Regions from separate parts of the Paenibacillus sp. SAF-068 genome, predicted to be linked through region 1. Evidence: predicted binding sites of a transcription regulator. Region 1 holds the regulator's gene; each other region holds the start of a gene.

Region 1 (7,686 bases):
AGAACCACTGCCGATGTTATTCGGTGGTGGTTTTTATTTGTTTATTTTAGAGGATGCGAAAGCATCTCTTATTTGACTTTGTGGGAATCCTCTGACACACTCTAAGGGGTACATATATCAGATATCAGGCCATGACCTGGATTGATAATAACTCTAGCGAATGGGGTGTAGGGACAACATGGAAATTCAAAAATTGACGGTAGATGATTTTGAACCGGCGATGGCACTCTCTGAATATGCTTTTCAAGTAGTAATGAGCGATGAACAAAAGGAAAATCGACGGAGTCAATTTTCGTCACAGGATATATGGGGTGTATATGAGGACGGGCAGCTAGGAGCTAAACTTCACATTATTCCTTTTCAAACCTATATTCATGGTAGATCGTTCGAGATGGGCGGTATTGCGGGTGTAGCCACCTGGCCAGAGTATAGACGTAAAGGCTGGGTAGCGGGTCTGCTGAAGCATGCGTTGGAAGAAATGAATCGTAACAAACAAAGCATATCGTTCTTACATCCGTTCTCTTTTGGTTTCTATCGGAAGTACGGATGGGAGACGTATGTTGAATTTAAACGATATAAAGTGCCTACAGCTCATTTGCCTTCGAAAAAAGCGACACCTGGCACGATCCGGCGCGGCGATCCGGACCTGAGCATACTAAAGGAAGTATACAGTGCTTACGCTGAGCGCTATAACGGAACCTTGGTCCGGGATGATGCGAGATGGGAGAACTCCGTTCTTGTGAATGGATCCAGCCAAAAGGCTGTATATTACGACGAAGCTGGTGCAGCACAAGGTTATCTTTTATATGAAGTTAAGGAAAATAAGTTTACCATTAAAGAGATCATCCATCTGAACGAAGAGGCTAGGCAAGGTCTGTGGACGTTTATTGCTAACCATGATTCCATGATACAGGAAGTTACGTTGCAGGCGCCTGCCAGTGATACGCTTGCCTTCCAATTGGATAACCCACGCATTCAGCAGGAGATTGTACCTTACTTTATGGCACGCATCGTTAGTGTGGAGCAGTTTATATCCCAGTATCCATTTGCAAGCCAAGACTCACCGGTGCAGATCGTTCTAGAGGTAGAGGATACCCACGCTCCGTGGAATGAAGGAGTATGGCAATTAAATGTGGCGATGAACGGAACGGCGTCCATATGGAAAACTTCGGAGCCAATTACAGATGATCAGACCATTAAGGTAGATATTCAAGCTCTCACTGCGATGCTGATGGGATATCGCAGACCAACGGAAATGGCACAAATCGGAAGAGTTCACGGACCGAATACAGTAATCCAGGCTTTGGAACAAGCAATTCCCAAAAGGGAAACCTATTTACTCGATTTCTTCTGATTATTCTTCCCCACTACTCCATTTAAGTTAATTATCTTGAATAGAAATACGGCGTGATCGAAAGACAAATGGACTTCTCCAGCAATTTTGGAGAGGTTTTTTTGTGTCTGGGGAATATTTCGTGTAAAATCGTAAAAAATGAATAGTGACCCCACTTGGCAAACCCACAAAATATGCTATAATGTATATAAAGTCAAAGAAAGTCAAAGTCAACTAAAGGTTTAATACTTAAGTAGCTTTCTTTCAACAATCTGATGCATGATCGCCAATATGCGGGGTCATTTCATTAGTGGATTAAGGGAATATTAAAGGACCTTCGTGCTTCCTTCACTCTCCTGACGACACCTGTGGAAGCAAAGATTCGCTGTTTGCTTGATTGGTTAAATGGGTAGAGAAGGTGTACTCTGTGGGGGCGTGTGGGTCCTTATTGACTTAACGTTTCAGACAGTGGAGGATGATTGGATGCGTAATATCTCTGATATTATCGAACGATATCTGAAGAGTATTTTGCATGAAAGTCCCGAAGGAATGGTTGAAATTCAGCGTAATGATCTGGCAGATCAATTCTCATGTGTACCTTCCCAGATCAATTATGTCATCAGCACACGTTTTACCCTTGAGAAGGGATACCTAGTTGAGAGTAAACGTGGCGGTGGTGGTTATGTTCGCATACAGCGCATTGAATTACCGGCCCAATCAGCTCTGCATAATCATTTGCACCATAGTATTGGTGATGAGATCGGGCAGACAGCTGCTGAAGGTCTGATCTATCAATTGGAAGAAGCGCGTTTCTTGAGCAAACGTGAAGCCGGGTTGATGCGAGCTGCTGTATCTAGAGAGGTTATAATGGTCAAACTTCCTTACCGGGATCAAATTCGTGCCAGAATGTTGAAGGCGATGTTAATATCTTTGCTCGGTAAATGAAAACTATCGGGGTCAAAGGAGGTACATCAATATGCTGTGCCAAGAATGCAATAAACGTCCGGCGACACTTCATTTTACGAAGATCGTAAATGGGGAGAAGACGGAATTCCATATTTGTGAGTCTTGTGCCCGTGAAAAAGGGGAAATGATCCCTGGAACAGCAGGCGGGTTTTCCATTCACAACTTGTTGTCAGGGTTGCTTGATTTTGATCCAGCTGGCAAAAGTGGGTCGGCAGGAACACCACCTGCAAAAGCACTTCAGTGTGAAGAGTGCGGTATGACGTATTCACAATTCAGCAAAATAGGCCGATTCGGCTGCAGTTCATGTTATAAATATTTTGACAGCCGTCTGGACCCGTTGTTCAAGCGGGTTCATGGGAGTACGTCCCATGTAGGCAAAGTGCCTGCACGAGCTGGTGGTCGCATCAAGGTGAAACGGCAAATCGCTGATCTGAAGCGTGAGCTCCAGGAAAGCATCACCCAAGAGGAATTTGAAGAGGCGGCTCAGATTCGTGACCAGATTAGAGAACTTGAAAAAGGAATAGCTCAGGAGTAAAGTTTGTCATGAGTAGGAGGAATGCGTAATGCCTAATCTGCGCTTTACAGAGAAGGCGCTCAGCGACTGGATGCGAAGTGATGCGGCTGATTCCGAAATTGTCATTAGTAGCCGTGTACGGATTGCGCGCAACCTTCAGCATGTTCCGTTTCCGATGCTGGCTTCCAATGAGCAATCGGAAGAGGTGCTGAATAAGCTGAGCGAAGTACTTCAATACGATGACGTTCATGCCTTTGGGGATTTCCACACGTTGGATCTAATCGATATTGACGAACTCGACAAACGGGTGCTGGTGGAGAAACATCTTATCAGTCCAAGTCTTGCGAATGAATCCAGGAATGGTGCGGTTATTCTCAGTGAGGATGAGTCTGTTAGTATTATGATTAATGAAGAGGATCATCTTCGTATCCAGTGCCTCTATCCGGGGTTCCAGGTGAAAGAAGCCTGGGAGAAAGCTTCTGCAATAGATGATGCTTTTGAAGCGCACGTGGATTATGCTTTTGATGATCGCAGAGGTTACTTAACCAGCTGTCCTACCAATGTAGGTACAGGTGTCAGAGCATCTGTCATGATGCACTTGCCTGCCCTGGTGATGACACAGCAGATTGGCCGTATTTTAACCGCAGTTTCCCAAGTGGGACTGACTGTAAGAGGGATATACGGTGAAGGCAGCGAGGCGATGGGGAACCTGTTCCAGATCTCGAACCAGATTACATTGGGACAGACCGAACAGGAAGTCATCGAGAACCTGCATGGTGTTGTGTTACAGATGATTGGTCATGAGCGTACAGCCAGAGAACGGTTAATTACGGATTCCAGACTTCGAATCACGGATCGTGTAATGCGTTCTTACGGCATATTGTCTCATGCAGCTATTGTGGATTCAAAGGAAGCTGCACAGCGATTATCGGATGTACGCCTTGGCGTGGATCTCGGCTTGTTGGATGGATTGTCTATCACGGTAATGAATGAGTTGAATGTGATGACACAGCCGGGATTTTTGCAGAAAACATTCGGGGAAGATATGCGCACTGATGAGCGTGACATCTATCGAGCCCAGTTGATTCGTGATACGATCAATGCAGCGAAGCAGTCCTAGCTCAGCCTGATATTGTATTGAATTATGGTTTCATGCCGCATTGCGGCGTTTATATAACTAGGCATGTACGAATGCCGAATGATTTTATTCGCAGCACGGCTGCAAACAAAAATGATATGAAGAATACGACGGTTAGTTTATAACATGACCCTCGTTTTATCCAAAACCATGGAGGTGCAGGAGATATGATGTTTGGAAGATTTACGGAACGGGCCCAAAAGGTGCTCGCACTCGCGCAGGAAGAAGCTGTCCGTCTCGGTCATAATAACATCGGTACTGAGCATATTTTGCTCGGCCTCATTCGTGAAGGCGAAGGCATCGCAGCCAAAGCACTGATCGGCCTGGGACTCGGATTGGAAAAAATTCAGGATGAAGTAGAAACGCTGATTGGCCGTGGCCAAGAGCAACCTACCAACATTGCATATACGCCACGTGCGAAAAAAGTAATTGAATTGTCTATGGATGAAGCTCGCAAATTGGGTCATACCTATGTAGGCACAGAACATATCCTGCTCGGATTGATTCGTGAAGGCGAGGGTGTTGCAGCACGTGTGCTCAATAACCTGGGTATCAGCCTGAACAAAGCACGTCAACAAGTATTACAGTTGCTTGGCAGCAGTGAAGCTGTATCCAGCCATAATGGGACACCTGCCAATGTCAGCACACCAACCCTGGACAGTCTGGCACGTGACCTCACGGCTTACGCAAGAGAGAATAACCTTGACCCAGTCATTGGACGTAGCAAAGAAATTGAACGTGTCATCCAGGTGCTCAGCCGTCGTACCAAGAACAACCCGGTATTAATCGGTGAGCCAGGTGTAGGTAAAACAGCGATCGCTGAAGGCCTTGCACAAAAAATCATTGCCAATGAAATTCCGGAAACATTGCGCGACAAACGTGTAATGACTCTGGATATGGGTTCAGTCGTTGCTGGAACCAAATATCGTGGTGAGTTCGAAGATCGTCTGAAAAAAATTATGGATGAGATTCGCCAAGCAGGTAACATTGTCCTGTTTATTGACGAATTGCATACATTGATTGGCGCAGGCGGAGCTGAAGGTGCCATCGATGCTTCTAACATTTTGAAACCGGCTCTGGCCCGTGGAGAATTGCAATGTATCGGTGCGACAACACTGGATGAATATCGCAAATACATCGAGAAGGATGCAGCGCTTGAGCGTCGTTTCCAACCGATTACTGTAGATCAGCCTTCTCCGGAAGAAGCAATTCAAATTTTGCACGGCTTGCGTGACCGTTACGAGGCGCATCACCGCGTGAAAATTACGGACGAAGCGATTGTACAGGCGGTTAAACTGTCTGATCGTTACATCACAGACCGTTTCCTGCCTGACAAAGCGATTGACCTGATTGACGAGGCGGGTTCCAAAGTAAGATTGAACTCTTACACGATCCCACCAAACCTGAAACAGCTGGAGAGCCGTCTGGAAGATATCCGCAAGGAAAAAGACGCAGCGGTTCAAAGCCAAGAGTTCGAAAAAGCAGCTGCTCTGCGCGATACGGAACAAAAAATCCGTGAAGAGCTGGATGTAACGAAGAACCAATGGAAAGAAAAACAAGGCCGCACGGATTCCGAAGTAACACCTGAGGATATCGCACAAGTGGTAGCCAACTGGACAGGAATTCCGGTGAACAAGCTGAAAGAAGAAGAGACACAGCGTCTGATGAATCTGGAATCCATTCTGCATGAACGTGTTATCGGCCAGGATGAGGCTGTGAAGTCTGTCAGTCGTGCGGTTCGTCGTGCACGTGCTGGGTTGAAAGATCCAAAACGTCCGATGGGTTCATTTATTTTCCTCGGTCCTACAGGGGTAGGTAAAACAGAACTTGCTCGTGCTCTGGCTGAAGCGATGTTTGGCGATGAAAATGCAGTCATCCGGATCGATATGTCCGAGTATGGTGAGAAGCATTCGACTTCCCGACTCGTCGGAGCGCCTCCAGGATATGTTGGATACGAAGAAGGTGGCCAGCTGACAGAGAAAGTTCGTCGCAAACCATATTCCGTTGTCCTGCTCGATGAAATCGAGAAAGCACATCCAGAAGTATTTAATATCTTGCTGCAAGTGCTTGAGGATGGTCGTCTGACGGATTCCAAAGGTCGCGTTGTTGACTTCCGGAATACGCTGATTATCCTGACATCCAACGTGGGTGCCGAAGCGATCAAACGTAACTCCACACTTGGCTTCACAGCAGTTGTGGATGCAGGTGCGGATTATGACAACATGAAGGGTAAAGTCATGGATGAGCTGAAGAAATCCTTCCGTCCAGAGTTCCTTAACCGGATTGATGAAATTATCGTATTCCACTCTCTGGAACAGAAACACATTGCAGAGATTGTTACGCTCATGAGTGAGGAGCTTCGCAAACGGCTGCGTGAATATGAAGTTGACTTCGAACTTACCGACAATGCCAAGGAATTCCTTGCCAAAGCCGGCTTCGATCCAGCTTACGGTGCGCGTCCGCTTCGTCGGGCAATCCAGAAGCATATCGAGGACAAATTGTCTGAAGAGTTGCTTACAGGCAACGTAACCAAAGGGGATTCATTACTCATTGACGAAGAGAACGGCGCACTGTCTGTAACGAAAAAAGACGTGGTAGTTCCTTCTAACGAGGAAATCGAAACCAAATAATATATATCAAGCTTTGGAGCTAACCTCCAGCTTATATTGATTCTTAATCCTTCTCGGCTTCGGCCGGGGAGGATTATTTGCATTTTGGACAGAAGACGGACATGATTATGGCTTGAACATGTGTAAAGTTTGCGATAATCCTTTACGAAAAATCTCAAACAATGGTAAACTTTTAGTAACCCTGCACGTCAGGGATTTTAGGCAAAATTCGTCGAATAATGCAAAATGCTGTTATAAAATTAAATTATAGGAGTGCTGAAGTGGCCAAAGTTAAAACCAAGTTTCAATGTACGGAATGCGGCTATGAAGCCCCCAAGTGGTACGGTAAGTGTCCGGGTTGTCAGTCATGGAATTCGATGGTGGAAGAGACAGAGACGGTTGTCAAAACACAAGGGAGAAATTCTCCCCTGTATGACAGTAAAGATAAACCGCTTCCTATCATAGATATAGATAGCGGTCAGGAACCGCGTGTACAGACTGGAATCGGAGAGTTGAACCGGGTATTGGGTGGCGGAATCGTTCCAGGTTCCCTCGTTCTGGTGGGCGGAGATCCTGGTATCGGTAAATCAACGTTGATGTTGCAGACTTCTCATGCGTTGACGCATTCGGGTTTGCGGGTGTTATATGTATCGGGAGAGGAATCCGTCAAGCAAACCAAATTGCGGGCAGATCGTCTCGGGGCGCTCTCTGCCGAGTTGTATGTGCTGTGTGAAACCAATATGGAACGTGTAGAGGAAGCGGTGGATCAGATCCAGCCGCATTTTCTTGTCATCGACTCCATTCAGACCGTATATCTTCCCGAAGTTACCAGTGCGCCTGGTAGTGTAGCGCAGGTAAGGGAATGTACATCAAGGTTCATGCGGATTGCCAAAGGGAGAGGCATTGCAACGGTTCTTGTGGGGCATGTTACCAAAGAAGGTGCCATTGCCGGTCCACGTATGTTGGAACATATGGTGGATTGCGTGCTTTATTTTGAAGGAGAACGGCATCATACGTATCGCTTACTGCGTGCGGTGAAGAACCGTTTTGGTTCCACCAATGAGATTGGCATTTTTGAAATGGGCGAGGATGGACTTCGTGAGGTGGGCAACCCGTCCGAACTCTT
Region 2 (7,686 bases), on a different contig from region 1:
CAGTAAAGGAAAACGACGACCTTTTACTTTGCTCGGTCCCATCGCTTTCGCACCTCCAATGGCTCTCAGGTTGTAGTCATTCATTATTCTATCAAATGTTCACATAAAAAACCAATGAAGGGAAGCGCTTAGCAGCTTCCCGAATCTGTAACCTGTCCTGGACGAGGCACGTCAGCACGCAAATAGGAAGCGGATGCCGGTGGAAAAATCTCCGGTGCAGGTGCAATTGCCTCCTCTGCAAGCTTCGTCTGTTCCATCTGTTGTGATTCCGGAACCCAGGCGAACACTTCACGGAATACGTCCTGTACCGTATCTACCGGAATAACGCGCAAGCCATCCAGATTCTCGAAAATGGACTGCCAGTTCTCCGCAGGAATAATAACCGTCTTTGCTCCCGCCTGAAAAGCAGCCTCCACCTTGGCCAGCACCCCACCAATAGGCTTTACCCGACCATGAATACTGATCTCGCCAGTCATCGCTGTCTCATGATCCACAGGGCGTCCCTGAATGGCTGATGTAATGGCCGTCGCCATGGCAATCCCGGCGGATGGTCCATCAATAGGTGTCCCACCTGGGAAATTCACGTGTAAATCATAATCATTCGGACGAATACCCATGGCTTTTAATACGGTTAACACATTTTCAACCGAGCCTTTAGCCATACTTTTTCGCCGGAGTGTACGCGAACCGCCTCCAATCTCTTCTTCATCCACAACGCCTGTAATGTTGATTCGGCCTTGATCCTTAAGGGCAGGAACAGCAGACACTTCAATTTCCAAAATGGTTCCCATATTCGGTCCATATACCGCCAAGCCGTTCACAAACCCCACCTGCGGCTGTGAGGGGACCTTTCGGTCAGGCCGGGGCTGAATCTGGCTACTACCAGCCACCCACTCCACATCGGACGCCTGAAGCGTCTCACGCTTCTCTGTCAACGCAAGTCCAGCAGCAAGCTGGATGATATTGACGGCTTCACGCCCATTGGTTGCATATCGCTTAACCACATCAACGGCATCCGGACATGGACTGAACCCTATTTTCTGAACTGCATCTTCTGCAATTTGTCCAATCTCCTCAGGCAACAAAGGGCGGAAATAAACTTCCATGCAGCGCGAACGCAAAGCTGGTGGCAGTTCATGCGGTGAACGTGTCGTTGCTCCAACAAGGCGGAAGTCGGCTGGCAAACCATTTTGAAAAATATCGTGGATATAAGCAGGAGTATGCGTGTCTTCCGAGTTATAGTACGCACTCTCCAAAAACACCTTGCGATCCTCCAACACTTTCAACAACTTATTCATCTGGATGGAATGCAATTCACCAATTTCATCAATAAAAAGCATGCCTCCGTGCGCTTTCGTCACAGCCCCCGGTTTCGGTTGGGGAATACCTGCAACGCCCATGGCTCCTGCTCCCTGATATATCGGATCATGAACCGAACCGATTAGAGGATCCGCAATACCACGTTCATCAAAACGGGCTGTTGTTGCATCCAGCTCGGTGAATTTGGCGTCCGGTTTGAAAGGAGAAGATGGATTCTTCTTCGCTTCTTCCAGCACAACCCTTGCGGCAGCTGTCTTCCCGACTCCGGGAGGACCATAAATGATAACATGTTGCGGATTCGCACTGCATAATGCAGCTTTAAGGGCACGAAGCCCGTCTTTTTGTCCAACAATATCGTTAATGGTCGCGGGACGCGTCTTCTCCGACAACGGCTTGGTGAGTGAGATTGAACGCAGCTTGCGCAACTTCTCCAGTTCCTTGCGAGATTCTCGCTCAACGGCACTGCGGTTCGTTTTCTGGCCACGCAGCAGGTTCCAGAAATATAAACCAATCACCACTCCAAAAAATAACTGAATCAACATGATGACCATACCAAATTCCATGTCTTCACATCCTCCTATTTTGTCGCTATTCTCACATGAGATCGTGCTAATACTTGGTAGTATAGCCTTTTCAGCGAGACGTAAACGGGCGATGCGGAATTTGTATGCGAGAATATCAAAAGCCCGCCATCGCTGGCGGGCTTTTGTTGTAACCAGATATGAATCAATCAGTGCGAACGACCAGGAATGACACCTGTCTCTTCATAGGCTTCGACGATTTTATCGATCTCTTTTTTCAATTCCTCAACCATAATCTCTTCAGGCACTTTACGGATCATCTTGCCGTGACGGAACAAGAGACCTTCTCCACGAGCACCGGCAATCCCGATATCCGCTTCTTTTGCCTCACCTGGACCATTCACTGCACAACCCAACACGGATACTTTAATGGGCACCTTCAGTTTGGAGATATACTCTTCCACTTCGTTGGCAATGGAGAACAGATCGATATCCAAACGTCCACAGGTTGGGCAAGAGATCAATGTGGCTGCATTTGTAATTAGTCCAAATGTTTTGAGCAGATCACGAGCAACCTTGATTTCTTCTACCGGGTCTGCACTCAGTGATATCCGCATCGTAGAACCAATGCCCATGGACAACAAGGCTCCCATACCTGCTGAGCTTTTAATCGTACCCGAGAACAGTGTACCTGCTTCAGTGATTCCGAGATGCAACGGATACGGTATGATCTGAGCTGCTTTGGTATATGCCTCAATGGCCATCGGCACATCCGATGCTTTGAGTGACACGATGATATCGTGAAAATCAAGCTCTTCCAGAATACCAATGTGATACAATGCACTTTCTACCATAGCATCGGCCGTAGGATACCCATACTTCTCAAGAAGATGGTTTTCCAAAGACCCCGCATTTACCCCGATCCGAATTGGAATACCACGCTCTTTACATGCTTTCACAACTTCTTCCACTTTGGAACGTTTACCGATGTTGCCTGGATTAATCCGTACTTTATCAATACCATTCTCAATCGCAAGCAAAGCCAGCTTATAGTTAAAATGAATGTCCGCTACGAGCGGTATATTAATGCGTTTCTTGATTTCCTTGATGGCTGCAGCAGCTTCCTCATTATTCACCGTGACACGTACCACTTGACAGCCGGCTTCTTCCAGTCGCAAAATCTCTGCTACCGTTGCTTCAACGTCTGCCGTTTTGGTTGTACACATACTTTGGATAATAACTTCGTTACTGCCACCGATCGTTACGTTTCCCACTTTTACGGGACGTGTATCCTGTCTTAAATACATGAGTGATTTCTCTCCCCACAACGTCAAAGCTCCACCCTGACAGAGACATGAATTCGCCTTCTGCCAGAGTGGAGAACTGACAAGTCTATAATTCAGAGTTCAACGGGATTCAGACCTTTATTAGGCGCTTTCTTCCTGCTTATCGTCCTTCGATTGGCTTAGTTCAGGCACGACTCTTTTCTCAACCACTTCTTCAGTAATGACACAGTTCGTAACATCTTCACGTGAAGGCACTTCATACATGATTTCAAGCATGATACCTTCAATGATGGCACGCAATCCACGTGCACCCGTGTTACGTTTGATCGCTTCTTTGGCAATCGCGAGCAATGCAGCTGGTTCAAATACCAGGTTCACATTATCCAGCTCAAGCAGTTTTTGGTACTGTTTCGTAAGCGCGTTTTTCGGTTCGGAAAGAATCCGTACCAATGTATCTTCATCCAGCGGCTCCAAAGTGGAGATGACTGGCAGACGGCCTACAAACTCCGGAATCAGACCAAATTTCAGCAAATCTTCCGGCAATACCATACCCAGATATTCACCTGGTTTCAGGTCTTTTTGCTCAGAAACGGTATTGAAGCCAATGACTTTTTTACCGATCCGGCGTTTGATCATTTGCTCCAGACCATCAAAGGCACCGCCGCAAATGAACAGGATGTTCGTTGTATCGATCTGAATGAATTCTTGATGAGGATGCTTACGGCCACCTTGTGGTGGTACAGAAGCCACAGTTCCTTCAAGAATCTTCAAGAGAGCCTGTTGCACACCTTCGCCCGATACATCACGAGTAATGGATGGGTTTTCGGATTTACGTGCTACTTTATCAATCTCATCGATATAAATAATGCCACGCTCTGCTTTTTCCACATCATAATCAGCAGCTTGAATCAGCTTAAGCAGGATGTTCTCTACATCCTCACCCACATAACCCGCTTCTGTTAATGAAGTAGCATCTGCAATCGCAAAAGGAACATTCAGAATTTTTGCCATCGTTTGCGCAAGCAACGTTTTACCAGAACCTGTTGGTCCTAACAGCAAAATGTTACTCTTTGACAATTCAACGTCTTCAATCTTGCTTTGTGTGTTAATCCGTTTGTAATGATTATACACCGCAACAGACAATGATTTTTTCGCTTGTTCCTGTCCAATAACATATTGATCCAGAATATTACGAATTTCTTTTGGTTTCGGAATATCTTTCAGGTCTATTTCTTCATCATGACCGAGTTCTTCCTCAACGATTTCAGTGCAAAGTTCGATACATTCATCACAAATGTACACGCCTGGTCCAGCGACCAACTTGCGTACCTGCTCCTGAGATTTACCGCAAAAAGAGCATTTCAATTGCCCTTTTTCATCGTTAAATTTAAACATGAAACCACCCCTTTAGGAATTGATCGGTCTACTGAGCACCTGGTCAATAATGCCGTACGTCTTAGCTTCTTCAGCGCTCATGAAGAAGTCACGGTCTGTATCCCGCTCAATTTTCTCAAGAGGCTGACCCGTACGATCGACGTATATTTGATTCAGTTTCTGACGTGTTTTAATAATCCATTCTGCGTGTATCTTAATATCCGCAGCCTGTCCTTGAATACCGCCAAGCGGCTGATGAATCATTACTTCGCTGTTTGTCAGCGCATATCTTTTGCCAGGTGCACCGGCTGTTAGCAATAACGAGCCCATGCTTGCTGCCATCCCTACGCAAATGGTAGATACATCCGGCTTGATAAACTGCATCGTATCGTATATACCCATCCCTGCGGTGACAGAACCACCAGGTGAGTTAATGTACAAGCTGATATCCTTCTCAGGATCGTCGGCTGCCAAAAACAAAAGCTGTGCTATGACAAGATTGGCTACATCGTCATCAATCGCACTGGTTAGAAAGATAATGCGATCTTTCAGCAAACGTGAATATATATCGTAAGACCGTTCGCCTCGATTGGTTTGTTCTATAACCATTGGCACCAGACTCATGAGACCAACCTCTTTTCTACATGTAATTAGACATAGGCCACCTGTAAAGCAAACCCAAATTCATTCTAACACTTTCCTGTGACAATGTCATTTTTCACAAGAGAGGTCAGACAACCGTTTGTTTACTTTTTTAGCCTGATCATATTTAACCATGTTTTCTATGTATGTGCAAATTGAAGCCATCCTATGCCGTCTTGCCGTTTTTTATTTGCATGAAGTACATAGGTATGTAAAAAGTGTACACCGATCAATAAAATTAGTATTCATCCATATAATTACTTCAGTTTCTATAAAATGGATGTCATAATTTAAAAATAAGGCACGCAATAGTTCACGTGCCTTATCGTTTATTCAACTGACAAGTTGATTACAGCTTGTCTTATTTTTCGTCAGCTTCTGCAACAACCTCTTCAGCTGGAGCTTCAACTGGTTCAACAACTGTGCTGTTCTCAACAAGAACGTCAATTGTTTTACGCAGTTTTACTTCATCGCGAAGGCTGTCCAGGGAACCATTACCTTCGAGGATGCCACGGATCTCTTCAGCAGGACGCTTGTAAGATTCAGCCATTTTCTCGAGTTCTTGATTCACTTCTTCGTCAGATACTTCAATGTTTTCCGCTTTACCTACAGCTTCAAGCACCAGGTTGTTGCGAACACGTTTGGAAGCATCTTCTTGCATTTGTCCTCTCAGGTCAGCTTGAGTCTGGCCAGAGAAGCTCAGGAACATTTCAAGGTTCATACCTTGGTTACGCAGACGGTTGTCGAAATCACGCATCATGTTTTGTACTTCGCTGTCAACCATTGCAGCCGGAATGTCCACTTCAGCGTTCTCAGCCACTTTTTCTACAACTGCATTTTCCTGTGCAGCTTTGGCTTCGTCAGCTTTACGGGATTCCAATTGTGTTTTCAGGTCAGCTTTGTACTCTTCAAGTGTGTCGAATTCGCTAACATCTTTAGCAAACTCATCATCCAATGCAGGAAGCTGTTTGCGTTTGATTTCGTGAATTTTCACTTTGAATACCGCTTGTTTGCCAGCAAGTTCTGCTGCATGGTAGCTCTCTGGGAAAGTCACTTCAACGTCTTTGAAGTCACCTGTGGACAGACCCACAACTTGCTCTTCAAATCCAGGAATGAATGTGTTGGAACCCAGTTCCAGGGAATAACGCTCAGCTTGTCCACCTTCGAAAGGTACACCATCAACGGAACCGTCGAAGTCGATTACTGCAACGTCACCGTTAGCAGCGGAACCTTCGTCGATTACAACGAGTTCAGCGTGACGTTGTTGAAGACGCTCAAGTTCTTCAGTCACTTCTGCATCCGTTACTTCACCTTTTGCTACAGCAACTTCGATTCCTTTGTACTCACCCAGAGTAACTTCAGGTTTCACAGTTACTTTCGCTTTGAACTTGAATGTTTGTCCTTTAGCGAATTGTTCAACATCTACGTCAGGACGATCAACCGGGAAGATATCCGTTTGGTCGATTGCTTCTGTATAAGCTTCAGGAAGCAAAATGTCGATTGCTTCTTGATAAAGGCTCTCAACACCAAAACGTGCTTCGAAGATGGAACGTGGTACTTTACCTTTACGGAATCCAGGTACGTTTGCTTGTTTAACCACTTTATTAAAAGCTTTGTCGAGTGCTGCAGTTACACGATCCGCATCCACTTCAACCTCAAGAACCCCAAGGTTCTTCTCTATCTTTTCCCAAGTTGCTTTCATTGTATACTTTCCCCTCCAAAATTCACATGTTCACGTAGGCAATCACGTACAAAATAACCATTTTAGTATAAACAAGATTAGATTCTTTTTCAAGGGGAATCCCTTGATACAGTTTAAGGAAAACGTTTCCGACCTCGATTAACCGTCCAAACCGGCTGATACAAACTGTTTCATGGAACGATAAGCCTGCTCCAGACGAAAGCGCATCGCGCCTGTCACAGCATACATTGAGCGTGTATTCTCCTCATCATGCGAACCACCCAAACTGTCTGCAACGGTCATATGTAGAGCTGCTGCCCATATATCTGTCATGGAATCATTTTCTTCCAGCATCGATACATAATCGCGGGTTCCATACACCGCCATGACATATTGTATCCACAGTTCCTGGGCAAAATAAAAGAGCGTAGGTTCATGAACCTCCGTCTGATCTGCCACTCGTTCCAGAATCTGAACAATTTGGAGCGGGAATTCCTCTGGTCTAAGAGGTACGGTATCGATTTCGACTTCAACCTGCTCTTCGCCTCTCGTAAACTGGATCATACCTTGAACACCTCGCCGACGCAAGGTCTGCAGCACCCGAAATTGAAGAAGAGGGTGAAGCGACTTATCTCTTAACCAACTCGTAAGTGCCTCGTCAATCTTCGGCAGATCAAGATAGGCCAGTTGCTCCAAAGCCAGCATCGTCTGTTCAGACAGCGGCTCTTCCATGGCTGTGCGAAGCATCTTGTCTGCATAGCCATCATCCTGTTGAAGCTTCATTCGGGCATGATGCCGTGCCATGTCTTCCTCACTGATCTCTTCTTCCTCTTCTCGTTCTTCAAGAAAGGCAGGCGAGGTT
Region 3 (7,686 bases), on a different contig from region 1:
ACCTTGAACGATTCCGAATTTGTCTTGCAATGTTTTTGCCATAGGTGCCAGGCAGTTCGTTGTGCAAGATGCGCCGGAGATTACAGTTTCAGTACCGTCGAGGATTTCATGGTTTACATTGTAAACGATGGTTTTCATGTCGCCAGTAGCTGGTGCGGAGATAACAACTTTCTTAGCTCCACCTTTCAAGTGTTTCTCAGCTGCTTCTTTTGTTGTGAAGAAACCAGTACATTCCAGAACGATATCTACGCCCAGGTCGCCCCAAGGAAGTTCTTCCGGGTTACGGTTAGCCAATACTTTAACTTCTTTGCCGTTCACTTTGAAGAAGCCATCGTGTACTTCAACATCGCCATCGAAGCGACCTTGAGTTGTATCATATTTGAGCAAATGAGCCAGCATTTTAGCGTCAGTCAAGTCGTTGATTGCTACTACTTCAATGCCCTCTACATTTTGAATACGGCGGAATGCCAAGCGTCCAATACGTCCAAAACCGTTAATACCTACTTTAATCATGAGTAAGTTCCTCCCAAGTTTTGATTAATTTTTTATGAAACTTATATATTCAAGACAGACGGTAAAGTCCGTCAAGACAACAATAGTTGTATTACATAGTAAACCCTATTCCATTTCAGCAACAATGACTTCGGCAGCAGCCTCATCAATAATCAGAATATCTTCCTGACCAAATCGTAACACGGAATGTATAGCAGCAGCTTTGCTTTTGCCACCTGCAATTCCAATCACGACATCGGTTCGTTCAATATCCTGAAGTCGCATACCCAGTGTAAGCATGGTATGTACCACCTTACCCTGATCGTTAAAGTAATAACCGAAAGATTCAGATACGGCTCCTTGCTCTTGAAGTTCATCTATGATCTCCGTCGCAAGTTTACGCCTTGTCGCCATCTCTACGGCATCACCAATGCCATGAATAACGATGCGCGATTGCCGAATCAGCTGCAGAATCTCCTGAACACTGGGGTCCTGGATTAATGATTCATAGGCATGATCACTTAGCAAATCCGGTACATGCAGGAGTTTGTATTGCGCTCCTACCCGTTTTGCCATTGTGGATGCAATCGTATTTGCCTGAATTTCAAGGCTTTCTCCAAGTCCACCGCGTGCCGGTACGAACCAGACACCTTTAAGCGATGTTGGCGGAGTCAGTTGCTCTGCGACTTCGGCCGTTGTTGATCCGCCAGTAACGGCGACAACGTCGTTGTCACTCATGATATTGCCGAGAGCCTTCGCTCCGGCTCTGCCCAGTTCCCTTTTGGCAAATGGAGAAACGTCCGAATCACCAGGAACCACAACTACCTTTTGCAGACCGTAGGCTTGCTTGATGCGCTCTTCCAGCTCGGATAATCCGAACAACTCTTTGGCTACGGGCTCTAACTGCTGCAGCAAATCATACCCTGCCTCGCTGATCTTCATTCCTGCACTGTCAATTTCAATAAGTCCCTGAGCCTTTAACAGATCGGTCTCAGCCCTCAGAACCCGCTCGGTCATCTGCATGGAATTAGCTAACGTTCTCCGTCCGATCACGTCCGATAACATGATCTGTTGCAGAATCGTATACCTCTTTTTCAAGATATCCATGAGATCAGGCAGAAGCTGCTTTTGTACTTCTAAAATCGTTCGCATGCTTTCCACTCCCGCAAGTTCTCGTTCCAAGCTCTCTTTCGTGGCCCTAAAACGTCCCGGGTTAACTTTTTAAGTCCCACGTCTATTCTACCTAAAACTGACGTGACATGCAAGTGTTTCAACGTGTTATTTCGACTCGCATTCAGCGTTTGTACGCGCCTATTTTCACAATCCTGGTCTTCTATGATCAAGGACTAGCTCACGCATACCATATATAGAAGAAACGAATGAATTCCATCTACATATCGCCCAAAATCACATTTCTTAAGGCATGTCCAAAACCTCTAATAGCATTTACTTAAATGCATTGTTTATCCACTCTTCTTCATCATGATCATTTTTAGCTCGATCCAAACCAATACACCTAATGAACTGCTTGCAAATAAATACCTCATGAGCTATAATCATTATTGCTGTCACATATTGTGCGCCCGTGGTCCAATGGATATGACGTAGGCCTCCGAAGCCTGAGATCCAAGTTCGATTCTTGGCGGGCGCGCCACTTTTATTTAACAGCTCATAACCCTTTTAACCAATGAAACCGGAAAGGTTTCTTTTTTTTGCAAGTTAGTTTGACTTTCTTTGACTTTTTGTTTGGAATTGTTTATTATGTGGGTAATACGGTAACAGTTTAAGTATAAACACCAATAACATTTACATTTCCGAGGAGGTTTTTCACGTGAGTTTTATTCCTATGGTCGTTGAACAGAGCAACCGGGGTGAGCGGGCCTATGACATCTATTCCAGATTGCTGAAGGATCGTATTATTTTCCTTGGTAGCGATGTTAATGATGTTGTGGCTAATGCAATTATGGCACAGATGTTGTTCCTGGCTGCGGAAGATCCGGAGAAAGACATTCACTTATACATCAACAGCCCAGGCGGATCAATTACAGCCGGTATGGCCATTTACGATACAATGCAATTCATCAAACCGGATGTATCTACCATCTGTGTAGGTATGGCCGCTTCCATGGGTGCATTCTTGCTTAATGCCGGTGCTAAAGGGAAACGTTTTGCGTTGCCTAACAGTGAAATCATGATTCACCAACCGCTTGGTGGTGCTCAAGGTCAAGCTTCAGACATCGAAATTCGTGCTCGCCGCATCCTGAAAATGCGTGATACCTTGAACCGCATCATCTCTGAGCGTTCAGGTCAACCGCTGGAGCGGATTGAGAAAGATACAGATCGTGACTACTTCATGAGTGCTGCTGAAGCTGCCGATTACGGTATCATTGATAAAGTTATTGAAAATGTAGGTTCCCAAGGCATCTAATTGTTATATGGACCATGGTCTACGCTTTAACATATCAACACTGACGTAATTAACAACACCTCATTGTGTTGTCTAACGAGAAGAAGCCCTCATCATCAATGATGAGGGCTTCTTCTTTCATTTTATAAGAAAGATAACTGAAGAGTGCACAATAATAATTCGTTATTTGGTTCCAGTTACATCACTGAAAGGTGCTGTTCCTTTAGGGAGAATCTCTTTGTACGTGAATGGCATTTCAGGGAATCCCTCTGCGTACGCCGTATATTCATACAACTGGAAGAACACAACTACACCCGTTGGCGTCACATAGAAATCCTGATCTTTATTTAACCCTTTATATCCATCGAGGTATCCACCGCGGGCTTTCAGTTGCTCGCCCACTTTTTTACCCAACGTCTCACGCATGGATTTATTATTTTGCAGCACATCGTCTAACGTAAGTTCCTTGCCTGTATCCAACGCAAAGGTGTGACCCGTCCGGGTAGTCATCCCGTGAGCGCCAGCATAATCCTCATATCGTTGTGTAATGAGTCCCAGCACGCCGTTCTCATTGTATGTCACGACATAAGAAGTTTCAAAAGCATATGGACGATTTGCAGTTGCTCCGCCGAATTCAGACGTTTGTTTTTTGAAAGCAGCAACAGCAGTGTCCACTTCACCTTTCAACACTTTGTTAATCGCCGCTTCAGCCTCTTTGCTAGCCAGACCGCTCACTTGCGGATATTTCACATCTACTTCAGCATTTTTCACAGTGACATTAACAGTTGCTGCTTTAACTTTCACGCTATTTTGTTTCACCTTGCTAAGTGTCAACGTTTTGGTTTTACCATCCCAATTCCCCTGTACACCCAAATAATCTCTCATCGCCGAGAATGGGATGTACAATCGACCCTGAATCAATTTCGCTTCCACCTGAGGGTAATACCCGTTAATATAGACGTTTGGCTGTCCATCCATCAGGCTAACGGTCATCGCATTGTTGGCTGCTGTTACCGTATACGATTTGGTCTTCGCATCATATTTCAGCGTTCCGCCTGCGACATCTTTAACTGCCGTAAGAGATACCCAAGTTGAGCCACCTTGCAGAAGTCCTTTTTGAGTCAGTGTTTTCCCACCGGATTTCAGCGTTACCTCCGTCGGGGTTGTCACTTTTGAGGATACAGAAGCCGCTTGTACCGAACTATCCTGCCACACTGCACCGCTCCCCACAATAATTCCTGCTGCAAGTAACGCACTTGTCCATTTTTTCCATGATGTCATATATAAAACTCCTCTCTGAATTCACAATTAGGTATCATTGCGTATGTAGTCCTGACCTGATCGCATATCTCATACGCTCACCTCTCTATTATAATTAACCCGTTTTCGGAAAGGTTTACAGCTCGAGTTACAATGTTGATGAATATCAGGCGGAAAATATAATGGGATATGACCTTTTTGTCACGAACAACTATACAAAAAAGATACCAATATACAGCATTTCATTTAGAATCATAAAGATGCCTTCATGACCAACTTCATCAAAGCTTGCTTTTCCAACAAAAAAGACTCTGTCCACAGGACAAAGTCTTTGTCATTATTTCGTTGTTCCCCTTCAAATGACGCTGTAAAAAAGTTAATTGAGCTTACAATCTAGTTCAATTTTGATTATTTCATTTCATACGTAATATTCAGGATTGTGCTTACTTTAACTTGACCCGTTTCAATCTCAGTGCCACCTGCTGTATCTGCTGCTTTGGACATCAAAGATTCACTTGCATAGAACACAGGTACATTTGCATCACCTTGGCTCACGGAAAGAACAGCACCGAGTTGACGTTTAACTGCTTTTGCGATGGCTCCAGCTTTTACATCGGCATTCGCAACAGCTTTCTCAATCACTTGGGACTCATAACTTTCCGGATTCTCTACAGTAAAGCGCACGTTTTCAATATTGTTGGCACCCGCCCCTGAAGCAGCATCGAGCAATTCGCCGATCTTGTCCATCTGACGATATGTGACTGTCAGCGTATGATGCGCTGTGTATCCTTTAATTTGTTGTCCGTCTTTTTCGCTATACGTATAGTTGGGTTGTACAGAGAACTGACTGGTTTGAATGTCGTCTGCACTGATCTTCCACGTATTCTTCAGCAAGTTGGATACCTTTTGAACTTTGGCAGCATTCGCTTTTTGAGCAGATGCAGCTGTCTCTGCAGTGCTGTTCACACCAATGGACAGATAAGCAATATCAGGCTTCACCTGAATCTCACCTTTACCTACAACATTGATCACATTCTGTTGTACTCCCTGAACCTCTGCAGCGTAAGCATAGTTACCTGGTGCAACCCATGCTGTTCCTCCAACAAGCAACGTACTTGCCACCAGCACCGCACCAAACGGTTTCATCCATTGTTTACCCATCACGATAGCCTCCTTATGTGTTAACATCTCAAACTTTAATCGATTTGATACTTTAACAGACGGGACAAATTCCATAATGTTGCACTTGACGGATAGCAAAAACTTCAATAACGCAAAAAAGCCCCTTTCGGGACTTCTTCATTGGATATCATATCTTATTGGTTTTCGAGTTCTTCCTTGCTTACCAGACTAACTAAAGCGTTTACAGCCTGTTCGGCATCCGCGCCTTCTGCACTAATCTGGATTTCCGTACCTGTGCTAATCGCAAGGCTCATGATCCCCATGATACTTTTTGCATTAACTTTTTTGTCGTCCTTCTCGACGAACACTTCAGACGAGTACTTATTCGCTTCTTGAACGAACAGTGCCGCAGGTCTGGCATGGAGACCCGTTTTCAAACGGACAACTACCGGGTGCTTTGTCATGGAAACTTACCCCCTATTATGAAATCTGGACATTAAATACACAATTATATTTATACAACATTATACCATTAACCCGTGCAGGACACTAGAAGAAAAAACTCAGGGGTCTTTGAAAGACATTATCTTGCCCTATTTCATCTATTACAGAGCGATCTCAATGACCTAAGTAAGTCTCCCAGATCCTTAACACTGAATTTCCCGACCTTTTCTGTGTTCAGCAGAAGCAGCCGATCTTGTTAATTTACCCTACTCCGTCTTAACCATAACGTTCTGTACGCACTTTCTCAGCCAGCTCATCAATTTTACGAAGACGATGGTTCACTCCCGACTTGCTAACTGTACCTTTAAGGAGTTCGCCCACTTCCTTCAGATTGATATCCGGATGAGCCAGTCGAACCTCTGCCACCTCGCGCAGTTTCTCAGGCAGTGATTCCAGACCAACTTCCTTTTGCAATAAACGGATATTATCGATTTGCCTTACCGCCGCTCCGATGGTCTTATTCAGGTTGGCAGTCTCACAATTGACAATCCGGTTAACGGAGTTACGCATATCCCGCATAATCCGTACATCTTCAAACTTGAACAAGGCCTGATGAGCACCAATGATGCTGAGCAGCTCAATGATTTTCTCGCCTTCCTTAATGTATAGGATGAATCCTTTTTTCCGTTCTATACACCGGGCATTCAGATGAAATTCATTGGCCAGATCAACCAGTGCCTGACAGTGCTCCTCATACATGGACGCAATCTCCAGATGGTACGAAGAACCTTCCGGATTATTAACCGATCCGCCGGCGAGAAATGCACCGCGAAGATAGGCCCGTTTACAACAGTTCTGCTGAAAAAGCTCGGTATTAATGCCTGGCGTAAACAAAAAACCTTCGGATACAATGTGAAGATTATTGAGAATCTCCTGTACCATGGTTGGAATACGAACAATATATACATTGTTCTTTTTCAGCCGCATTTTTTTGCGAACCAGTAATTCCGTATGCACTTGAAAATGCTTTTTAAGCAGAGAGTATGCCCGTCTTGCAATGGCGGCATTCTCCGTCGAAATATCCAAGATCACTTTTTTATTCGATAACTGCACTGCACCAAGCATACGGATGAGGGCTGAAAGTTCCGCCTTTTCGCAGCACGGTTCGCTCTCAATCATGGTTAACTCTTTTTTGGTCTGTGCTGCAAACGACATGGGACTTCACCTCTTCCGTAACATCCAATTTTGTACCAGTTGGTAGATGTGATGACTTAACTTGTCGGCATCATGACGCAGATAGGTCTTGAACAGAACAAGGGTATCTGCAACCACCTGATAGCCGGCACTTTCAAGTACATTCATATCCAGTACAACTGGTTTTGCTCCTTTTTCCGCATACTTATTCTGCACTTGCAGCGGAATATCACCATTATTAACAATAACATAGTCGAAAAGCTGATGACCTATATGCTCGTGTACCGCCTTAAGGTGGTCACTTACCGTATAGTTATCCGTTTCGCCCGGCTGTGTCATAACATTACATATGAACATCTTCACTGCATCTGCCTCTACCACAGCTTCTGCAAGCTTAGGTACGAGCAGATTGGGAAGGATGCTTGTATATAAGCTGCCTGGCCCGATCAGAATGGCGTCAGCTTGACGAATGGCCTCTACCGCCTCTGGCAACGGCTCCACGTGATCCGGTTCAAGGAAAACACGTTTGATGCGTCCACCTGCCTCAGGGATTTTGGACTCACCTGTAATAATTGTCCCATCTTCCATCTCGGCATGCAACACAACGGCCTGACCTGCGGCTGGCAATACCTCACCTCGAACGGCAAACACGCGGCTAAGCTCCCGCACTGCGGTCACAAAGTCGCCCGAAATATCCGTCATTGCAGCCAAAATCAAATTCCCCAAGCTGTGGCCTGCAAGCCCCGCGCCTGTATTGAAACGGTACT

What was found. Region 1 encodes CtsR, which represses protease genes until heat stress. Its sites were predicted from a motif close to ATGGTCAATAAAGGTCAAACA; they were not measured.
Region 2: clpP (ATP-dependent Clp endopeptidase proteolytic subunit ClpP) is a predicted target of CtsR. The motif match lies at 5,218-5,238, and genes of this name have one in related genera.
Region 3: clpP (ATP-dependent Clp endopeptidase proteolytic subunit ClpP) is a predicted target of CtsR. The motif match lies at 2,214-2,234, and genes of this name have one in related genera.

The regions. Positions count from the first base shown of each region.
Region 1 covers NZ_JBQCJX010000011.1:54,972-62,657, reverse strand. The annotation lists gene ACTHPG_RS27705 (GNAT family N-acetyltransferase) at 179-1,354, shown strand; gene ACTHPG_RS27700 (CtsR family transcriptional regulator) at 1,817-2,278, shown strand; gene ACTHPG_RS27695 (UvrB/UvrC motif-containing protein) at 2,310-2,834, shown strand; gene ACTHPG_RS27690 (protein arginine kinase) at 2,863-3,933, shown strand; gene ACTHPG_RS27685 (ATP-dependent Clp protease ATP-binding subunit) at 4,119-6,581, shown strand; gene radA (DNA repair protein RadA) at 6,842-7,686, shown strand, end outside.
Region 2 covers NZ_JBQCJX010000004.1:285,239-292,924, reverse strand. The annotation lists gene lon (endopeptidase La) at 1-42, opposite strand, end outside; gene lonB (ATP-dependent protease LonB) at 129-1,883, opposite strand; gene ispG (flavodoxin-dependent (E)-4-hydroxy-3-methylbut-2-enyl-diphosphate synthase) at 2,051-3,148, opposite strand; gene clpX (ATP-dependent protease ATP-binding subunit ClpX) at 3,269-4,522, opposite strand; gene clpP (ATP-dependent Clp endopeptidase proteolytic subunit ClpP) at 4,535-5,125, opposite strand; gene tig (trigger factor) at 5,505-6,845, opposite strand; gene ACTHPG_RS22520 (hypothetical protein) at 6,984-7,686, opposite strand, start outside.
Region 3 covers NZ_JBQCJX010000008.1:122,123-129,808, forward strand. The annotation lists gene gap (type I glyceraldehyde-3-phosphate dehydrogenase) at 1-513, opposite strand, end outside; gene ACTHPG_RS26270 (sugar-binding transcriptional regulator) at 619-1,644, opposite strand; tRNA gene ACTHPG_RS26275 (tRNA-Arg) at 2,072-2,146, shown strand; gene clpP (ATP-dependent Clp endopeptidase proteolytic subunit ClpP) at 2,324-2,920, shown strand; gene ACTHPG_RS26285 (stalk domain-containing protein) at 3,083-4,180, opposite strand; gene ACTHPG_RS26290 (SIMPL domain-containing protein) at 4,568-5,320, opposite strand; gene ACTHPG_RS26295 (HPr family phosphocarrier protein) at 5,476-5,745, opposite strand; gene whiA (DNA-binding protein WhiA) at 6,002-6,940, opposite strand; gene ACTHPG_RS26305 (gluconeogenesis factor YvcK family protein) at 6,947-7,686, opposite strand, start outside.